4 regions of the Streptomyces sp. NPDC102441 genome follow, and region 3 is predicted to be linked to each of the others. Evidence: riboswitches for the same ligand, from Rfam matches in the RefSeq annotation. Region 3 holds a riboswitch; each other region holds the start of a gene.
What was found. A riboswitch is a leader RNA that binds a small molecule or an ion and turns the genes downstream of it on or off. The one in region 3 is predicted to bind cyclic di-AMP.
Positions count from the first base shown of each region.

Region 1: it holds a riboswitch for cyclic di-AMP, as region 3 does, so the genes downstream of both, ACIREO_RS08340 (peptidoglycan DD-metalloendopeptidase family protein) here and ACIREO_RS19930 (transglycosylase SLT domain-containing protein) in region 3, are expected to answer to the same signal.
Region 2: it holds a riboswitch for cyclic di-AMP, as region 3 does, so the genes downstream of both, ACIREO_RS27500 (C40 family peptidase) here and ACIREO_RS19930 (transglycosylase SLT domain-containing protein) in region 3, are expected to answer to the same signal.
Region 4: it holds a riboswitch for cyclic di-AMP, as region 3 does, so the genes downstream of both, ACIREO_RS30205 (transglycosylase family protein) here and ACIREO_RS19930 (transglycosylase SLT domain-containing protein) in region 3, are expected to answer to the same signal.

Region 1 is NZ_JBIWKH010000003.1:461,350-464,731, forward strand. Features, by position in the region: gene ACIREO_RS08330 (STM4011 family radical SAM protein) at 1-279, shown strand, start outside; gene ACIREO_RS08335 (SGNH/GDSL hydrolase family protein) at 314-1,141, opposite strand; gene ACIREO_RS08340 (peptidoglycan DD-metalloendopeptidase family protein) at 1,306-2,211, opposite strand; cyclic di-AMP (ydaO/yuaA leader) riboswitch at 2,216-2,374, opposite strand; gene ACIREO_RS08345 (tyrosine-protein phosphatase) at 2,789-3,382, shown strand, end outside.
Region 2 is NZ_JBIWKH010000013.1:207,058-210,439, forward strand. Features, by position in the region: gene ACIREO_RS27490 (ATP-dependent Clp protease proteolytic subunit) at 1-410, shown strand, start outside; gene ACIREO_RS27495 (hypothetical protein) at 418-726, shown strand; cyclic di-AMP (ydaO/yuaA leader) riboswitch at 1,091-1,263, shown strand; gene ACIREO_RS27500 (C40 family peptidase) at 1,267-1,737, shown strand; gene ACIREO_RS27505 (LysE family translocator) at 1,756-2,397, opposite strand; gene ACIREO_RS27510 (LysR family transcriptional regulator) at 2,470-3,382, shown strand, end outside.
Region 3 is NZ_JBIWKH010000008.1:331,471-334,852, forward strand. Features, by position in the region: gene ACIREO_RS19910 (heavy metal translocating P-type ATPase) at 1-99, shown strand, start outside; gene ACIREO_RS19915 (flavodoxin family protein) at 174-626, shown strand; gene ACIREO_RS19920 (molybdopterin-binding protein) at 644-1,039, opposite strand; gene ACIREO_RS19925 (hypothetical protein) at 1,062-1,292, opposite strand; cyclic di-AMP (ydaO/yuaA leader) riboswitch at 1,649-1,834, shown strand; gene ACIREO_RS19930 (transglycosylase SLT domain-containing protein) at 1,839-2,708, shown strand; gene ACIREO_RS19935 (hypothetical protein) at 2,966-3,382, shown strand, end outside.
Region 4 is NZ_JBIWKH010000015.1:174,307-177,688, reverse strand. Features, by position in the region: gene ACIREO_RS30215 (septum formation initiator family protein) at 1-17, opposite strand, end outside; gene eno (phosphopyruvate hydratase) at 112-1,398, opposite strand; gene ACIREO_RS30205 (transglycosylase family protein) at 1,650-2,342, opposite strand; cyclic di-AMP (ydaO/yuaA leader) riboswitch at 2,343-2,514, opposite strand; gene ACIREO_RS30200 (transglycosylase family protein) at 2,803-3,382, opposite strand, start outside.

The DNA.
Region 1 (3,382 bases), on a different contig from region 3:
GACGGTGACGGGACGGTGCGCCGCTGTCACTTCGTCCGCGCCGAGCTGGGCAATCTCTACGACGGCAGCTATCGCGACTCGCTCGGCCCACGCGGCTGTCCGCTCGATGTGTGCGACTGCCACATCGGCTATGTGCACCTGGAGTCACTGCCGTTGTACGACGTCTTCGCGGGTGGCGTGCTGGAGCGGATACCCGCCCGTCCGATGCGGGTGCCCGTATCGGACGGGGTCGTGTCCCCGGGTCCGGCCCGGCGTCCGCTTCCCTTCGTCAGCCGCTGACGAGAGGTCAGCCGCTGACGAAAGGCCGGCGGGGTCAGAGCGGCAGCAGATCGGGGCGCTTGGCCTCGACGTGGTCCCCGGAGGACTCCCCGCGCAGCCGGCGGCCGATCCACGGGACGAGATACTCACGCGCCCACTGGATGTCGTCGCGCCGTACCTCGAGCGTCCCGCGCTGTGCCTGCGGGGGCCACACCTGGTCGGGGTCGGTCGGCACATCGAGGCCCAGGACCTGGGCGGCGCGCAGCGCGACCCGGGTGTGGCCTTCCGCCGAGAGGTGCAGCCGGTCGTTGTCCCAGGCCCGCCTGTCCTGCACGGACCGCAGGGACCACAGGTCCAGCACCGGGCAGTCGTAGCGGTCGGCGATGGACCGGACGTGTGCGGTGAACATGGCGATCTTGCCCCGCAGGTGCTTGAGCACGGGGATGCCACGGGTGTCGAAGCCGGTGGTGACCATGACGGTGCCGACCGACTGTGCCAGCTCGGCGACCGCACGCTCGAAGCGTTCTGCCACGTCGTCCGGGTCGGAACCGGGACGGAGTATGTCGTTGCCGCCGGCGCAGAAGCTCACCAGATCAGGTGCCAGCTGCTTGGCGCGGGGGACCTGTTCCTCGACTATCTGGTCGAGGAGGCGTCCGCGTACGGCGAGATTGGCGTAACGGAAATTCCCGTGCGGGTCGTCCGCGGGGCCGACCACCGCATCGGGGACCGGGAGCTGGTCCGCGAGGAGGACGGCGAACCGGTCCGCCCAGCCGACGAGCGTCCCGCCGGGGCCGGGGTCGCCGACGCCCTCGGTGAAGCTGTCGCCAATCGCTGCGTACGACCCGATGATGCCTCGTTGTTTGTTTCTCGAATCGTCTGCCACAAGGGTTTATCTTGCACCTTCGATTGTGACCTACGCGACCGTAATAAGGGGTTGACGGGTGGTGAGAAAGACCACCCGGTCAGTTTTTGGTAAAGCCGGAATAAGGAGAGGGGCGGTGCACAGTCGCGCACCGCCCCTCTCCCCCGCCCTCAGGCGGGGTTGTCTCAGATGGAGACGCCGTGCGACCGCAGGTAGGCGATCGGGTCGACGTCCGAGCCGTAGCTCGGGCCGGTCCGGACCTCGAAGTGGAGGTGCGGGCCGGTGGAGTTGCCGGTGGTGCCGGAGAGGCCGATCTGCTGGCCGCCGGTGACGGTCTGGCCGGCCGAGACCTCGAGCGAGGACAGGTGCGCGTACTGGGAGTACATGCCGTCGCTGTGCTGGATGACGACCTCGTTGCCGTACGAGCCGCTCCAGCCGGCGGAGACCACGGTGCCCGGGCCGATGGACCGGACGCTGGTGCCGGAGGCCGCCTGGAAGTCGGAGCCGGTGTGATAGCCGCTGGACCAGCTGGCGCCCGAGGCGCGGTACTGCGTGGTGACGTCGGGGCTCTCGACCGGGGTGGCCCAGCCCGAGCTGTCGCTCTCCGACGCACCGGAGTCGGCGGTCTTCGCGGCGGTCTCCTCGGCCGGAGCAGCCGTCTTCTCGGCCGGGGCGGCCTTCTTCGCCGCCGACGGGGCGGACTTGGAGGGGGCGGACTCGGCGGAGCCGGACGCCTTGGCGCCGAGGGTCAGCTTCATGCCCGGGACGATCAGGCTCGGGTTCTCGCCGACGACGTCACGGTTGTCCTGGTACAGCTTCTGCCAGCCGCCCTTGACCTTCTTGTCCGCCGCGATCTTCGCCAGGTAGTCGCCGGAGACCACCGAGTAGGTCTTCGGGGCGCTCTTCGCCGCCGAGGCGGGGGCGCTGTGCGGGGCGGCGGACTCGGCTGCGGGCGCGGCCTGCTCTGCCGCGTGGGCGCCGGTGGCGCCGATCAGCGGGAGGGCGAGAACGGCGCCACCGGTCCCTGCGGCAAGGACGCCTCGGGAGATCGGGCCGGTCTTCGTACGACGGTGCTTGCCTTTTGTGGGCATGAGGATTTCCTCTCCGGCGCCTGCGAGGTGAGCTGTCGGGTTCGGGCTGGAGATGCCCGGCCGCGTGGTGCGCGACTTAACCCCGAGCCGTACCGGATCCCTCCGGCCGGCGGCCTACCTGGTTCCCCCGCTCCTGCCACACGTGAGTCGGTGCGGATTCCGGGCAGCGGCAGGATTAGGCGTTCCGTCCGGATTGACCGTGACCGTAAGCGAGCCGGGATGCCGCGAACAAGCGGCTGATTCCGAAGCGGAATCAGCGCTTCATTTACGCGCGGAATTCCCGTCACACTCCGTGGATTACGGATCTTGGCTTTCCGCACGGCGTCCGGAATACCCCTTGGCATCTTCACCACGCACCGTCACGGATATGATCCCGCTCACTCACCTGCCCCCATCTCCCGTACAAGCAGGGCATGTTTCATCAAATACACCAATACGGACATCGCGGAACCGTCGCTCCATCCAAGAAATCGGGACCACGACGACCGAGACGGTTGGCCGATGCAGCCATGTCGTATCGTCGCGGGCGTGCCCCCGTCGGCGAGCGGCGCCGACGCCCGACACTCCAGGAGCCCTTGTGACGCAGCTGCCAGAGGTCCCGCCGGTCGGCCCTGAGCCGACGGACGTCGAACTGACCGGTGTCCGCAACTTCCGCGACGTCGGCGGGCTTCCGACCATCGACGGACGCGCCGTGCGGTACGGGCGCCTCTACCGCAGCGGCCACCTCGCCCACGCCACCGAGGCCGACGCCGCCTTCCTCTCCGGGCTCGGCCTGCACACGGTCTTCGACTTCCGTAACGCGGCCGACCACAAGCTCGACGGTCTCGACGTGGAGCTGCCCGGCGTCCGGAATGTCAGCATTCCTCTCTCCGACCCGGCGGACGGCGCGGAGTTCTGGCGGCTGGTGCGCGACGGGAACATCCAGCAGCTGCGCTCGATCCTGGCAGACGGCAAGGGCACGGCGAGGATGGTCGCCTCGTACCGCTCGATCATCAAGGACCGCACCGCCGAACACAGCCGTGTGCTCCACGCGCTGGCCGAGGACAGCGTGCCGGCGTTGATGCACTGCGCGGCGGGCAAGGACCGGGCCGGCCTCTCGGTCGCGGTCTCACTGCTCGCGGTCGGCGTCGAGAAGGAGGCGATCGAGGCCGACTACCTCAAGTCGAACGAC
Region 2 (3,382 bases), on a different contig from region 3:
CCTTCAACGCCATGACGGCGATCTACGACACCATGCACTACCTCGCCTGCGAGGTGGAGACCTTCTGCCTGGGCCAGGCGGGTGCCGGCGCCGCGGTGCTGCTCGCGGCCGGCGCACCCGGACGCCGACATGCACTGCCGGGCGCCCGGGTAGTCATTCAGCAACCCTCCCTGGACGAGCCGGTGCAGGGTCAGCCCTCCGATCTCGAGATCCAGGCCCGTGAGTTGATGCGGGAGCGCGAGACGCTCACGGCCATGCTGGCCCGGCACACCGGGCGTTCCACACAGGAGATCAGCGCCGCCCTCGAACGGGACACCATCCTCGACGCCCCGGCCGCCCTGGCGTTCGGACTGGTGGACCACGTCATGGAGAACCGCACGCCGTCCCAGCCGCCGCGTCCCTCGAGGTGAACACCCGATGCTCTCACCCCAGTTCCCGCCGCTTCCCGCCCTGACCCGCGCCGAGTCCGAGTTCATCGACTGCTACCTGGAGGTGCTGGACCAGATCGGCCGCATCAACCCCGCCCGTGGCAGCGACACGTACGGAGCGCTCCGCGCGGCACAGGCCCTCGCGTCCCGGGCCACCGCCCTTCGCGACGCCCTCGTGCTGATGCACGAGCGGGGTGAGTCGCAGATCCACGCGCACACCCTGGCCAGGGCACTGCGGCTACTGGACGGCGAGCGTCGCGCCGGACGGGTCGCCGTCCCTCCCGGGTCATCGAGTTGAGCGCTTCGCCGCCCGACTCGACCACAGGACCGGCTTTTCGGTGCGTCTTTTCGACACGCCCGGCCGGCCGATGAGTTTCCCTCGCTCGATCGGCGTAGACGCTCCCCCGCCCGAGGGACGGCCCAACTTGCGCGACAAGCGCGGACACTGAGCGACATCCATCGTTCCGCCCCTGGTGCGCGGCTGGTCCCGCACAGCCGTCGCGGCTCCGGACCGGCCGCGTCCACCCGATCGGATCAGTCGTGACGACTCTCACATATCACCACTTTCACAAGGAAATCCGGCGGCGCGTGAGTAAAGATCCCTGGGACGACAAGCCCCCGCCACCGCGGCGGGGCGGTCCGGGCGGACGCCGAGTCCTGCCGCCGTCCGGATGCCTGGTCGACAGAAGTGGATCGGCAGGAGTGGAGGACCCGAGCGCAACGGGCCGACCGGAGATCCGGACGGCCCTCGGGGTGAAGCCGCTTCGCGCGGCCGGGCAACTTCGCCAGCCCGAACCCGACAGGTCATCCTTCACAGGCGGCTGACGAAGGGTTGCGCATGACTGCGCAGGTTCATGTCCCGTCTCTGTTCGCCCGGGCCGGTACGGCCTCGGTTCTGACATTTGCCGTAGGCACCACCATGATGGCTCCCGGTTTCGTGAACGACGCCGAGGCAGCCGCCCACTCCACGCAGGCGCTCAAGATCGCTGCCTCGAAGAAGGGCGCGCCCTACAGATGGGGCGCCACGGGCCCCCATCGGTTCGACTGCTCCGGGCTCACGCTCTACTCGTTCAAGAAAGCGGGCAAGAAACTACCCCGCACGGCTCAACAGCAGTACAACAAGACCCGCCATATCTCCAGGTCGCAGCGGAAACGCGGCGACCTGGTCTTTTTCCACGCCGGCCGCAGTGTGTACCACGTCGGTATCTACGCCGGCAGCGGGAAGATCTGGCACTCGCCGAAGACCGGTGCCGTGGTGCGGCTGGAGAAGATCTGGTCCGGAAGCGCCTGGTACGGGAGGGTCCGCTGACACTCCTCCCCTCGCGGTTCAGTGCAGCAGGGGGCCCGCCACCAGCACGAGTCCCAGCGCGGTGAGCGCCGTGCCGCTGCCACCCTCGATCACACGGGTGGCACGCGGCCGGCGCAGCCACCGCCCCATACGGTCCACCAGCAGGGCGACGGCCGGGAACCAGACGAGCGCGAGGACGACGACCACCGAGGCCAGCAGCAGCGTCCTGGGCAGGGGCGGACTGCCCTCGGGAACGAACTGGGGCAACAGACTGAGGAAGAGCACCGGGGCCTTCGGATTGAGGGCGTTGGTCAGGAAGCCCTGGCGCAGAGACCTCCCCGGTCCCGGCGCCCTGTCCTCGTCCTCTTCGGTATCGGCCCCGGCCCAAGCCGTGCCCCGTCGCCGCATCGCGTACAGGCCGCTCAGCCCGAGGTAGAGCACGTACGCGCCACCGAGCAGTTGAACGGTGCGGAACAGTGCGGGCACCGTCACGAGCACGGCGGCGAGCCCGGCGGCGGCCAGCGCGGTGTGCACCACGAGCCCTCCGGCCACCCCCACCGCGGTGGCGAGCCCGGACCGCCGGGATGCGAGCGCGTTACGGACGACCACGGTGAAGTCGGCGCCGGGAAGCGCCACCATTCCCGCGGCCACGGCGACGAAGGCGAGCAGTTGTGCGTCCATGGGTCCACCCTGACCGACCGGGGCCCTTAGCATGTACTTGCAATCTTCTGGGTCTGCCAAAAGGAACGCTTAATGTTCGACCCGACACGGCTGGCCGCGCTGGTGGCGGTGTCCGAGGCCGGATCCATCACACGCGCCGCGGCGCGGCTGGGTTACACCGCGCCCGCGCTCTCGCAGCAGCTGGCCAAGCTGGAGAGGGAAGCCGGAACCGCCCTCCTGGTCCGCCACCACCGCGGGGCACGGCTGACCGCCGCCGGTGAGCTGCTGGCGGGGCGGGCCAGACGCGTGCTGGACGAGATGGACCGGGCACGGCACGAGCTGTCCGGGCTCGCGGGGCTGTCGGGCGGGCGGCTACGGGTGGGCACGTTCGTGACGGCGGGGATCCACCTGCTGCCGCCGGTGCTCACCGCCTTCCGGCGTGCCCACCCCGACGTGGAGCTGGCCGTCACGGACTACGAGCCGCCCGCCGGGGTCGCCGCCGTGGCGGCGGGCGATGTGGACCTGGCGCTGACCCACGCGTACGAGCCTGCGACCGCCGACCCCCTGCCGGCGGGGGTGTCCGCCGAGCCGCTGCTCGTCGAGGAACTGGTGCTGGTCACCGCACTCGGCCAGATGCTGGCCGAGGGCAGCGGCCCGCTGCCTGTGGCCGAGCTCGCGGGCCGCCCGCTGATCAGCAGCGCGCCCGGTCACCCTCCTCGGCGCGGAGTGGAGCGTGCGCTGGCCGAAGCGGGCGCCACCCCCGCGGTGGTGTGCGAGTCTCCCGGTTACGCACTGGTCTGCGCCCTGGTCAGCGCGGGCATCGGCGTCGCCGTGGTTCCGGAGATGGTGGCCGCGATGTCCCCGGCGCCGCTCGCCGTCCGGCGCCTGGAACCCGCGGCCTTCCGGCGGACGATCTCCGTGGCGCACCGAGGAGACAGAAACACCGCTGCGGCGACGACGCTGATGGCACTGCTGCGCAGCGGCTTCGGCCGGGCCTCGGCCGTCT
Region 3 (3,382 bases):
CTGCTCAACCCCATGATCGCCGGCGCGGCCATGGCGTTCTCGTCGGTCTTCGTCGTCGGTAACAGTCTCCGCCTGCGTGGCTTCCGGGCCGCCGGCTGAGGCGGTGTCCGCGCCCCACGGCTCCGCGCTCCGGGGCAGGGCGCGGGGTTCGGTGAGCGGGTAGGTTCTGGGGCGTGGCCACTCTGCTGATCGTGCATCACACGCCCTCGCCCAACTGCCAGGCACTGTTCGAAGCGGTGGTCTCCGGTGCGACGGCTCAAGACATCGAAGGCGTCCGGGTCGTGCGGCGGGCGGCGCTCTCCGCCACGGCGTCCGATGTGCTCGCGGCCGACGGCTATCTCCTCGGCACCCCGGCGAACCTCGGGTACATGTCCGGGGCCCTGAAGCACTTCTTCGACCAGGTCTACTACCCGTGCCTGGACGGGACGAAGGGCCGGCCCTTCGGCTACTACGTGCACGGCGGCAACGACGTCACCGGCGCGGTGCGGGGCATCGAGACGATCACGACGGGCCTCGGATGGCGTCGTACGGCCGACGCCGTGACCGTCACCGGTGAGCCGGGCAAGGCCGACACCGAGGCGTGCTGGGAACTGGGGGCCACCGTCGCCGCCGGACTGATGGACTGACAGGCCCAGTCGCCGTGTCAGATGCGGTCGATGTGCACGCTGGTCGACTTCACGCGGGCCGTGGCCTGCATGCCGACCTCCAGCCCCAGCTCCTCCACGGCTTCCCGGGTCAGCAGTGAGACGAGCCGGTGCGGGCCCGCCTGGATCTCGACCTGGGCCGCCACGTCACCGAGCTTCACCGCGGTGACGATGCCGGGAAAGGCGTTACGCGCCGAGGTGTAGGGGGCCTCCTCGTCGACGGGGGAAGCCTGGCCGACCTCGATCGAGAACGCGGCCAGATCACGGCCGTCGATGAGGCGGCGCCCGCTCCCGTCGCGATGGGTGGCGACCCGGCCGGCGTCCGCCCAGCGGCGTGCGGTGTCGGGGCTCACGCCGAGGAGACGGGCCGCCTGCCCGATGGTGTAGGTCTGCATCTGCCACACAGTACGTAACCGCTCAGTGCGGCTTCCAGCTGAGCTTGCCGCCACCCACCCAGCGGACGGTGGCCGGGTCCTCGAGGTCATGGACCGGAATGTCGGCCGCGGCGGCGGCGATCAGCACATCCGTCATGCCGGTCGCGCTTCCGATCACCTCTCCGTCGATCTCCACGATGCGGAAGGGCGGGTCCCCGGGCTGGACGGGCAGGACGGTGATCCGGGGGGCCGGGGTGCGAGGACTTCGAGTCATGGACGGATCGGTTCCACGCGGACACTCCCGGTATGCCCCTGGGTATCGGCTGTGAGCCGTATGCCCGTTTTGAGATATTTTTTGAAATTAATCCCGTAATCCATAAAAGGCCATTTCGTGTGACCTGGGGGCTTCGCTCAGGCGCAAATCGCCCGAATCGGACTCCGTGACCAGGGTCACCTTATGCCTTGCGGACGCGGGGACGCGGCAGTCGGTTCCCTTCTGTGCCAAGAGAAATGGGTGACGTGATGTGCGGTGGATTACATGAATTCACGAGAATTGATCTTGCGAATGAATTGTGATCATCGCGCCAGGCTTGTTCCTTTCCCTATTTCTCGCCTACGGTCACCATCACTCCGGGCGGAACGCCGAATCCTGCCGCCGCCCGGTTACCCGACCACTTCTCGTACGGCAGGAGCGGGGGACCCAAGTAAGCGCCGACCCGGTTTCCGGAGCGGCTCGGGGTGAAGTCGCATTCGTATGCGGCCGGGCATCTCCAGCTCGAACCCGACAGCTCACTTCGCAGGCGACGGAGAGGAATTCAGCATGCCCGAAAACGGTAAGCACCGTCGTTCCAGGACCAGTTCACTGACTCGCGGCATCATCGCCGTGACCACGGGCGGAGCCGCTCTGGCCCTCCCCGTGATCGGCGCGACGAGCGCCTTCGCGGCCCCGGCCCAGCCGGCCGCCGTCGAAAAGGCCGCGACGTCGACTGCCGCGACCGGCAAGGGAATTGCCGCGCAGAAGTCCGAGTCCGCCACCTATTCCGTGATCTTGGGTGACACACTCGCGAAGATCGCACGCGAGCATTCCGTGAACGGTGGCTGGAAGGCCCTGTACGAGGGCAACCAGAAGGTTGTCGGCGGAAACCCCGACCTGATTCACCCCGGCCTGAAGCTGACCATTGGTGGCAAGGCCGAGAACAAGTCGGCGGACAAGGCCGAGAGCAAGTCGGCGGACAAGGCCTCCGCTTCGTCCGACCGTGCCGAGAAGAGCGGTGACCGCGCCGACCGTTCGGAGCGCACGAGCACCTCCATCGCCGCAGAGGGTGCGCCCGCCGCCGAGGCCGCTCCTGCCGCCGAGTCGGTCTCGTACACGAACGACCTCGACGGCTGGATCAAGGAGTCGCTCGCCGTCATGGCCGAGCACGGCATCCCCGGCAGCTACGAGGGCATCCACCGCAACATCATCCGCGAGTCCGCGGGCAACCCCCAGGCCATCAACGACTGGGACATCAACGCGATCAACGGCGTCCCGTCCAAGGGTCTGCTGCAGGTCATCGACCCGACCTTCCAGGCCTACCACGTGGACGGCACATCGACCGACAGCTACGACCCGGTCGCCAACATCACGGCCGCGTGCAACTACGCGGCGGACAAGTACGGCTCCATCGACAACGTCTTCGGGGCCTACTGAGCCTTGCCGAGGCGGAACCGCTGACGCACGGGCGTGTGACAGACGGACAGAAGTGACGGGTGGTGCGGGTTCGGCGGAACCCGCACCACCCGTCGTCCGTTTTCCGGCACGGCACGGCACGGCACGGCACGGCACGGCACGGCACGGCACGGCGGCACGCGTCCGGAGGCCCCGCTCGGCGGCGTCACGGCCGCCGACAGGCCGGGAGAAGTCCCGGTGACTGGTCTCGTACAGGTTCGTCGTCCATACTGCCCGCCGTGGAGCAGCGCATAGATTCGAACAACAAGCCCGAGTTCGCCGCGGGGACAGACCCGGCGTACATCCCCGGCCTGACGGCCCCTGTCCCCGCGCGGACGGAGGCGGAGGAGGAAGCGGAGAAGGCGGCTCCCCAGGAGCCCGGAGAGGCCCGGGAGACCCAGGAGGCCGGGGCCGTGGACGCGGCCGACACGGAGGCGGTCGTGGACGAATCCGCGGCGGCCGGCGATGCGGCGGCCGAAGACGACGGGGCGGCAGCCGAAGCCGACGATGCCGCCGGGCAGGACGACGCGGCCCCGGCGGACGGGGACGCCCCGGAGGCCGAGGAGGCCGATGCCGTGCCCGGGGACGCCGATGGCGAGAGCGGCCCCGTCTTCGAGGTCAGCGACCGGCGTGGATCCATCAGGGTGGACGCCGAT
Region 4 (3,382 bases), on a different contig from region 3:
CGCTCCTTCCCGGCCATGTCTCACGCCTCCCCGTTACGCACGTCCGTCCCCGCACACGGTACGGGACCGGATGCGGGGACGGACGGAGGCTGGTGCTCCGGACTCGGGCTGTCAGCCCTCGTAGCGGAACCGCGGGAACGCCGAACGCCCGGCGTACACCGCGGCGTCGTCGAGGATCTCCTCGATGCGCAGCAGCTGGTTGTACTTGGCGACGCGGTCCGAGCGGGCCGGGGCACCGGACTTGATCTGGCCACAGTTCACGGCGACGGCGAGGTCGGCGATGGTGACGTCCTCGGTCTCACCGGAGCGGTGGGACATCATGCACTTGAGGCCGTTGCGCTGGGCCAGCTCGACGGCGTCCAGGGCCTCGGTCAGCGAACCGATCTGGTTGACCTTGACGAGCAGGGCGTTGGCCGAACCCTCCTCGATACCGCGGGAGAGGCGCTCGGGGTTGGTGACGAACAGGTCGTCGCCGACGATCTGCACCTTGGAGCCGAGCCGCTCGGTGATCGTCTTCCAGCCCGCCCAGTCGTCCTCGTACAGCGGGTCCTCGATGGAGACCACCGGGTACGCGGAGACGAGCTCCTCGTAGTACTCGGTCATCTCGGCGGCCGTGCGGGACTTGCCCTCGAACTCGTAGACGCCGTCCTTGTAGAACTCGGACGCGGCGGCGTCGATCGCGACCGCGATGTCACGGCCCGGGACGTAACCGGCCTTCTCGATGGCCTCGATGATGAGGTCGAGGGCGGCACGGTTGGACTCGAGGTCGGGGGCGAAGCCGCCCTCGTCACCGAGACCGGTGGACAGGCCCTTTTCCTTCAGGACCTTCTTCAGCGTGTGGTAGACCTCCGAGCCCCAGCGAACGGCCTCGGAGAAGGACTCGGCGCCGATCGGCGCGATCATGAACTCCTGGATGTCCACGTTGGAGTCGGCGTGCGAGCCGCCGTTCACGATGTTCATCATCGGCACGGGCAGCAGGTGCGCGTTCGGACCGCCGAGGTAGCGGAACAGCGGGAGGTCGGACGCCTCGGACGCGGCGTGCGCCACGGCCAGCGAGACACCGAGGATGGCGTTGGCGCCGAGGGAGCCCTTGTTCTCGGTCGCGTCCAGGTCGAACATCGCCTGGTCGATGAGGCGCTGCTCGGTGGCGTCGTAACCGACGAGCTCCGGGCCGATCTGCTCGATCACGGCGAGGACGGCCTTCTCGACGCCCTTGCCCATGTAACGGTTGGGGTCGCCGTCGCGAAGCTCAATGGCCTCGAACGCGCCGGTGGAGGCGCCGGACGGAACAGCAGCACGTCCCGTGCTGCCGTCGTCGAGGCCAACCTCGACCTCGACCGTGGGGTTACCCCGGGAGTCGAGGATTTCCCTGGCTACGACGACGTCGATGGACGGCACGAGGCATCTCCTTCTGGGATCTGACACTGGTTGTGCAGGGTCACTGTGGCCTTGCGCCACGAGCCTAACCGGCTCGGCACGCTCCGTCGGCCGTCCGCCCGCCTCCCGGGACGAAAAAGGACCCAAGAGCCCGCATTACGGGCAAATCTCTGCACCCGCCGGGGCCGGACACGACTCCGGCCCGGCGCACGGGGGGTCGGCGCGCCGGGCCGGAGCCTCCGGGGCAGGAGGAGGACCCCGGTGCTTTACGACTACTTCAGGTGGAGCTGCTGACCCGGGAAGATCAGGTCGGCTTCGTCGACGATGTCGCCGTTCAGCTTGAACAGCTTCTCCCAGCCGCCCTTGACCTTCTTCGTGTCAGCGATCTTGCTGAGGGTGTCCCCGGCCTTCACCTTGTACTCGCCGTCACCCTTCTCGACCTTCTTGCCGGTCGGGGTGGTGACGGTCTTCTCGGGGGCCGTGCGCTTCTCGCTGCGCGTGGTGGGCTGCTCGGCCTTGCGCTCCGGCGTGGCCTGCGGGGCCGTGTCGCCGTTCTTCTCCGAGCCGGTGTCGACACCCGGGTCCACACCGTCGTTCGACAGCCCGCCGGCACCGGCGCAGGCCCAGGCGCCCGGGCCCTGCAGGTCGAGGAGCTTCTCGGCGGCGGCTATCTGCTGGTCCTTGCTGGCCAGGTCCGCGCGGGAGGCGTACTGCGTACCGCCGGCGGCAGCCCAGCTGGACGCCGAGAACTGCAGCCCGCCGTAGTAGCCGTTGCCGGTGTTGATGGACCAGTTGCCGCCCGACTCGCACTGGGCGACGGCGTCCCAGGTGTCGACGGAGGCGGCGGAGGCGCCCGTGGCGCCCATCAGCGGTACGACGACGGCGGCACCGGTGACACCGGCCAGGGTGGCGACACGGGCGGCCTTGGACGGGCGACGGTGCTTGCCCTTGCTGGAAAGCAGCATGGTTCTCCTCACCGACGCCTACGAGGTGAGCTGTCGGGTTCGGGCCTGTGAGTTGCCCGGCCGCCCTCACTCTCGGACGACTTCACCCCTAGCCGTACCTCGACCCGTCTTCCGACGGCCGGGTCCGGCGCTTACCTGGGTCCCCCGCTCCTGCCTACGGCGCTTTACGCGTCGTTCCCTTCGGCCGACGGCAGGATTCGGCGTGACGGTCGAAGGTGCCCGCGGTGCGAGCGGCTCCGACCGTAAACACACGCAACCCCCACATTCAAAGATGGACATAACGACCAATCAGCCCGTAACGGCCCGATGTGGAGGGTCGTTTTCGCAGGTCGGAGCCAATATGGACGGACCGGGCGCACCGGGCGCACCAGTTGAAGCAAAGAGACCCATGTCTCACTTACGCATAAGTGGACATAGGCCTCTGAACTGCCCCCGTTTTCGGGGTGTTTTCCCGCTTTGATCAGTTGGTGCCGGCGGTCTCCGCCTTGGCGCCCTTCGCGTCCGACCTGAGGTCGAGGACCTGGCCGGGAAGGATCAGATCCGGGTCGGAGCCCAGCTCGCCCTTGTTGGCCTCGTAGAGGCCGGTCCAGCCACCGACGAGCCCCTGCGCGTCGGCGATCGCCCAGAGGTTGTCGCCCTCGCGGACGGTGTACGTCCCCTCCGCGCCCTGCCGCGCCTCGGATTCGCCGCGCGAGGCGTGCCGGCCGGAGTCGCGCCCGTCGCCCTGATTCGGCCCGGTGGTCGCCTCGGGGGCCGGCGTGCCGCGGTGCTTGCCGGCCGTCGTGCCGTCCTCCTCCGGGACACCGGAGGTCTCGGAGGCCTCGGGGGACGGAGTGGCGGACGGCGACGTGCCGGTCTCGTCGCCCTCGTCCGCCGCGCCGTCCTTGCCGGCCTCGCCCTTCGCGTCGGAGTCGTCGGAGCCGTCGGAGCCGTCCTCCGAGCCATCCTCCGAGCCGTCCTTGCCCTCAGCCGTGTCCGCCGCGTCCGACGCCTCCGGCGAGGGGGTCTCGGACGGGGTCGCGCTTTCCGAGGGCTCCGCC